Regions from separate parts of the Pseudoalteromonas rhizosphaerae genome, predicted to be linked through region 2. Evidence: predicted binding sites of a transcription regulator. Region 2 holds the regulator's gene; each other region holds the start of a gene.
The links. Region 2 encodes sigma-54, which starts transcription at its own class of promoters, with help from an activator protein. Its sites were predicted from a motif close to GTTGGCACGNNNNTNGNNT; they were not measured.

Region 1 (2,208 bases), 740 kb from region 2:
AACTCGTGGGTATACTTACCTCGTCCGACTTTGTGCGCCTAGCGGCCGCTTTATTATCTTAATGCAAGGTGATAATAAGACCGCTATCCGTATAAAATGAATATAAACTCGTATAATAGTGTATGCCAAGTAGTCATTGGCACACACTACAGCCAGCCTTTGCGTTTAAAAAATAAATAAGGGGCAAAGCCCGATAGCAACATAATGCCAATTGCAAATGGGTAACCCCATTCCCATTGCAGCTCAGGCATTATATTAAAGTTCATCCCATATACACTGGCGACTACGGTAGGTGGTAAAAAAACCACCGAAGCAATAGAGAAGGTTTTGATAATTTGATTTTGTTCAATGTTAATAAAACCTTGTGTTGAATCCATCAAAAAGTTCACCTTATCAAACAAAAAGGTACAGTGAGACATTAGCGTATCTATATCAAGTACAATTTCTCGTAGTGATTCGCGATCCTCATTTTGTACACCTAAACGACGTATTAAAAACGAAATATTGCGCCGCGTATCCATTAAACACAAACGCACTTTCCCATTCGCATCCTCTAAACGCGCGATACGACTAACCGCTTCTTCTAGATCAGAGTCATCTTCTTCTAGTACATATGCACTGAGCTTCTCTAACTGATGATGCATATCCTCGAGCATATCAGCATGGTTTTCGACTTTTTGATCGAATAATGTAACCAATAACTGTTTTGGCGTATCACACATTACTTGACCTTTACGTGCTCTTAAGCGTAACAATCGAAAGTCAGCCAGCTCGTCATCGCGAATGGTCAGCAAACAGTTATCCTGTAGTAAACAGGCAACTGTTACCGTATTAAAACGTCCTTCATTGGGCGACATAAACAATGCATGCACATGCAAGCCTTCATTGTCGATAAAACATCGCGATGAAGCTTCAATCTCTTGCACATCCCCTGACTCAGGAAAAGTTATATTGAGCGTTTTTGCGAGCGTATTTCGCTCATCTTCCGTTGGGTTGATTGTGTCAATCCAGTGTGCATTTCTGATTGATACTTCAAGAGAGGTATCGGATGAAGGCTCTAACTCTTTGATCACCCCCTGCTCGATAGAAAAAAATCTCAACATGCACTTCTCCTTTAATAACAAGATGAGTTGAGTATATGTAAGTGATGATTAATCAACAATGACAATACACTCCTGCATCTCAGTTATTATTAATAGTAAGCAATTCGCTAACACGTAACAGCACCTTTTGTTTTGCAGATTTTACAAAAAAGTGCATATTTTTCATGGCATATCAAAGAAAGCTTTCATCCCCCTCCTTTGAAAAAAATACAAAACATTAAATATCAGCAACTTAAAAAATAATTTTTATCGGCACAACCATTGCTTTATATAAACTAACGCATGTTCATAGACTTTATTAGACGCTGTGAACATTCCTTATAAATCAGGAGGAATAATGAGTAACAATAACGAAACAAACAAAATCGCTGAATTTACTGCCCCAGGTATGAATGAAGAATCTGCAAAAAATACCATTGCTACACTTGATAACCGCATGGTCGCACTGATCGATTTACAATTGACTCTAAAACATATTCATTGGAATGTAGTTGGCCCAAATTTTATTGGCGTGCATGAAATGCTCGACCCTCAGGTTGAAGTGATCAGAGCAATGACCGACACCATCGCCGAGCGAATCGCTACGTTGGGCGGAGTTCCAGTTGGTACTCCAAAATCGATAGTTGATCGTCGTTCATGGCAAGATTACTCAATTGGTAAGGGCTTGGTAAAAGATCACTTAGTTGCGCTTGATAAAGTATATAATGGGATTAATGGCGATCACCGAAGTGCGATTGGCAAGCTATCAGAGCTCGATCCGGTATCTGAGGATATGCTAATTAGCCAACTTGCCGATTTAGAACAGTTTCAATGGTTTGTGCGTGCACACTTAGAGTCGTCAACGGGCAAACTCAGCAGCTAATCTAGCGGTTTTGTGTTCAGTTTAAACTGACTCATTTATATTTAAAGTCAAAGATCGGGCTATTTAAAGCCTGATCTTTATTTATTACTGATCAACAATAATGTCGCCACTTTTTGTTTATATTAGATCTTAAACTGACCTACTAAATTGCCTAAACTCTCCCCTCGACCAGCTAAGTGATGACTAACTGATGAGGTTGTTTTAATTGAACGTGTTAGCTCATTAACGATTTCTTGAATCGCA
Region 2 (2,208 bases):
AAACCGTGGTATTGGCGTACTTATTACCGACCACAATGTACGAGAAACCCTTGATGTTTGTGAAAAAGCCTACATAGTTTCTCATGGGGAGTTAATTGCATCAGGTACCCCTGAGCATGTACTTGCCGACCAAACAGTCCGCGATGTTTACCTGGGCGAGCAATTTAGGCTATAAAGCCACGCTCGGCTAAGTATCTGCTAGACTTAACGATGATAACAATAAAAGGATTGTTAGAGATACATGAGGCAATCACTCCAGCTGCGCATGGGCCAGCAACTTACAATGACACCACAGCTGCAACAAGCAATTCGCTTATTGCAACTCAGTACATTGGATCTCCAGCAAGAAATTCAAGAAGCACTCGACAGCAATCCATTGTTAGAGCTAGAAGAGCATGAATATTCAGACGACACGGCTGGTAAAAACGAACAAAAACAAGACAACGATGACTTAACTGTTAGTGCATCAGCAGACGACAAGCCCAGCGAATATGAACAAGAAAGTAGCGAAGCATTAAGTAAAGAGACTTTAAGTGACGAAATGGCTATGGACGTCACCTGGGACGAATACATGAGTGCTGCGCCAAATACGTCATCCGGCCCAATGCCTGAAGATGAGTCAATTTATCAAGGTGCTTCAACTGAAACCCTGCACGAATATCTGATGTGGCAATTACAGCTCACACCTTTTAGTCCAACCGATGAAGCTATTGCCATTGCGATTGTTGAAGCTGTTGACGATTCAGGTATTTTAACCTTGAGCTGCGAAGACATCGCAGAGAGCTTAAATCAAGGTAATAACGAAGAAGAAATCGAACTAGACGAAGTGCAAGCAGTGTTAAAACGCATTCAGTTATTTGACCCTGTTGGTATTGCTGCGCGCAGCCTACAAGAATGTTTATGTATTCAATTAAATCAATTTGATCCTGCAACTCCTTGGATTAGCGAGACTAAAATGATTTTAACTGATCATATCGATTTATTAGCTAGTCGTGACTATCGCACTTTGATGAAAAAGACTAAGCTTAAAGAAGATGAGCTGAAAGAAGTAATGACATTGATCCACAGCCTTAATCCAAAGCCTGCGGATACTATAGTACGCGAAGAGTCAGAGTATGTTATACCTGATGTTTCGGTGAAAAAAATTAAAGGTCGCTGGGTGGTTGAACTTAATCCAGACAGCATGCCAAAAATTAGAGTGAACAGCCAATATGCGGCAATGTCACGCTCAGTAAAATCAAGCACTGACAGCCAATTTATACGTTCGCATTTGCAAGAAGCTAAATGGTTTATTAAAAGCCTAGAAAGTCGTAACGAGACGTTACTCAAAGTAACTAACTGCATTGTAAAACAACAGCAGGGATTCTTTGAGCATGGCCCTGAAGCAATGCGACCTATGGTACTAAACGACGTTGCTGAAATGGTTGAGATGCACGAATCAACAATCTCTCGCGTAACGACACAAAAGTACATGCATACCCCCCGTGGTATTTTTGAGTTAAAGTATTTTTTCTCAAGTCATGTAAGCACTGAGAACGGCGGCGAATGCTCTTCGACAGCTATTCGAGCATTGATCAGAAAATTGATCAGTGCAGAAAACTCAGCGAAACCATTGAGTGATAGTAAGATTGCAGATATATTGGCAGAGCAAGGTATCAAAGTAGCTAGACGGACTATTGCAAAATACCGCGAGTCACTGGCTATTCCACCGTCAAATCAACGTAAAAGTTTGATTTAAGGCGTAAAATCACAAGAGGAAAATGCTTATGCAACTAAATTTAACTGGTCGTCACGTAGAAATTACTGATTCATTAAGAGACTATGTAAACAATAAGTTTGCCAAGCTTGAAAGGCATTTTGATCATATCAATAATGTCCATGTTATTCTTGATGTAGAAAAACTAAGCCAAAAAGCAGAGGCCACATTACATGTCAGTGGCGCTGAATTATTTGCCTCGACTGAGCACCAAGACATGTATGCAGCTATTGACGGACTAATCGATAAACTTGATCGTCAAGTAATTAAACACAAAGAGAAGCACGCTCGACACTAACACTATGAAATTAAGCTCACTTATTTGTCAGGACTGCAGTAAAGCTGCGGTCCTTTTTAATAGCAAAAAACGGATCATTGAATTTATAAGCCAATTGGCTCATGAACAACTCCCTCAGCTATCACAACAAGAAATCCTCAACGCACTACTATCG
Region 3 (2,208 bases), 1.0 Mb from region 2:
GGTTTTAAGGCTGTTGGCGAATGAGACAAACTTTTCTTTAATGGTGCGCTTAATTTTAATTTCCACAGAGCCCAGAATAACTTTTCCTTCGATAGTAATGGTTGGCCCTTGGTGTTTATTCAGTGACACTGATTTGTTTTCAACACTACCAATAATACTGAACAGTTTTGATACAACATTGACGTGTTCTGGCACATAAATTTCATCATTGCCTAGTAAGCAATTGACATGGATGGTGATATTTTGATGCTGAAATATGGCGTCAGTGAAATCAAGTTCAATAGATCCAAGTAAGTTCGTCAGGTGGATTTCTTTTGGTACTACCCATTGCCCACTGCGCTCGTTTGATCCTAAGATACTTCGCAAGTGCAATGTTTCATCGCTGCTTTTATTACTATAGTTTGGGCTAAACTGCGCACGTTTTTCCCACTGGTAATTACTATCGGTTGTTAATTCTAGGTCACTTACCAAATCAATTAAGCTTTGGTTATCTTTCGCAGCCATTGCCTGATCTAATCGACGCTCAAAAGCATCAGCTGAAATAACAGCATGACTGTAGTTATATATTAATTGATCAATAACTTGTTCACGCACTTGCTCAATTGGGCGATCTTCTAATTTTACAGTCATGATGTATTCCTTATAAGTGATGCTGTTGGTGTATTTTACGATTGCTCGGTACTGCAATAGTTAAAGCAAAGCTTAGGCCATTTATTAATTAGCTTAGTAATCAATAATTTAAATTTATTTTCGTTAGGTGCGTTTGTTATATTAACGACAGATTAACGAATAATGCTATTAAATGGTTAATTTTGCAACGACCAGAATAAATTACCGAGCAGTCTGTAAATAATTACCAATACTAAAGCTAGTGCTATATGAAATTAAGTTTAAGCGATTGATTTTAAATGCTTTAAAAGTTGGCTTGATGTTCGCATTAATCATATTGTCTTTAATCAAAAGGAGAAAGATTATGAAAACATTTAACAAATCTATTATTGCAGCGTTAGTTCTTGGTACAACCGCTATGGGTGCTCAAGCAAATAGCTGGGAAAATGAAAGTAAAGATGCTTGGATTGATGGTAAGGCAGAAACGGTTCTGTTAATGAACACTAACTTAAACAACTTTGACATTAACACTGATGTAAAAAATGGCAAGGTTGTACTAACTGGTAAAGTTGAAAGTGAGCTTGATAAAGAGCTAGCGGAAGAGCTTATCTTAAGTCTAGATGGTGTAACTGATGTTGATAACGAGCTAACGGTCGTTAAAAACACGGATACAAAAAGCAAGAAGATGAAATCAGATAGCACAGAAAGTGATTTAACGGATGCTAAAATTACTACCGTTATTACAACACGCTATTTGTTTAACTCTGAAGTAGGCGGTACGGATATTGACGTAGATACCGATAAAGGTGTGGTAACGCTAAATGGTACTGTTGGTTCGGATGCTGAAAAACAGCTAGCGGTGAAAATTGCTAAGAATGCTGAAGATGTTCGCGATGTAGTTGATAACTTAACTATTGTAGCTGAATAATCTATAAGCCACGAATGCCCAGTTATGCTGGGCTTTCTTATACAAATTTCAGGGAGTGAGAGTCATGGATTTAATACGAATTATATTTTCAGTGCTTATTCCACCACTTGGTGTATTTTTACAAGTCCTAAATTCGGGTAATAAGTGCAATTTCTCAGATTAGATGTCCAGTGGTTATAATTTGACTGCTTTCTCGCCAAAGGAAATTGCTTTAATGAAATATAAACAGCTGACACAAGAAAGATACCAGATTTACGCGTTAATAAAAGCAGGAAATAACCAAAAACAGATAGCTGATGAACTAACTCGTTCACCGTCATCTATCTCTAGAGAGTTAAAACGCAATAAAGGACTTAAAGGCTATCGGCCTAACCAAGCCAATAATTTTGCTGAACAAAGAGGCAAGTCATCTTTCAAAGCAAGTAAGTTAACAGAGACGTTACTGACTAGATTAATAAATTGTTGCATGACGGACTTTCGCCAGAGCAGGTGGCAGGCCGCTTAGCTTTAGAGAAAAAGGTCGTTTTACATCATGAAACGATTTATCAATATATTTACAGAGACAAGGCCCGTGGTGGGGAGCTACATAAGACACTCACTCGTGCATGTAAAAAGTATAAAAAACGCTATGGAAGCTATGATAAACGCGGACACATAGTTAATCGAGTCAG

Region 1: a site for sigma-54 is predicted at 1,352-1,370, ahead of dps (DNA starvation/stationary phase protection protein Dps). Genes of this name have one in related genera too.
Region 3: a site for sigma-54 is predicted at 920-938, ahead of PVK79_RS03390 (BON domain-containing protein). Genes of this name have one in related genera too.

What each region holds. Positions count from the first base shown of each region.
Region 1 covers NZ_CP118496.1:4,330,631-4,332,838, forward strand. The annotation lists gene PVK79_RS18770 (CBS domain-containing protein) at 1-62, shown strand, start outside; gene corA (magnesium/cobalt transporter CorA) at 147-1,103, opposite strand; gene dps (DNA starvation/stationary phase protection protein Dps) at 1,441-1,965, shown strand; gene PVK79_RS18785 (methyl-accepting chemotaxis protein) at 2,088-2,208, opposite strand, start outside.
Region 2 covers NZ_CP118496.1:5,066,864-5,069,071, forward strand. The annotation lists gene lptB (LPS export ABC transporter ATP-binding protein) at 1-175, shown strand, start outside; gene PVK79_RS22120 (RNA polymerase factor sigma-54) at 242-1,738, shown strand; gene hpf (ribosome hibernation promoting factor) at 1,767-2,054, shown strand; gene ptsN (PTS IIA-like nitrogen regulatory protein PtsN) at 2,059-2,208, shown strand, end outside.
Region 3 covers NZ_CP118496.1:762,200-764,407, forward strand. The annotation lists gene PVK79_RS03385 (LiaF domain-containing protein) at 1-630, opposite strand, end outside; gene PVK79_RS03390 (BON domain-containing protein) at 974-1,537, shown strand; gene PVK79_RS03395 (helix-turn-helix domain-containing protein) at 1,752-2,042, shown strand; partial or broken gene PVK79_RS03400 (IS30 family transposase) at 2,027-2,208, shown strand, end outside.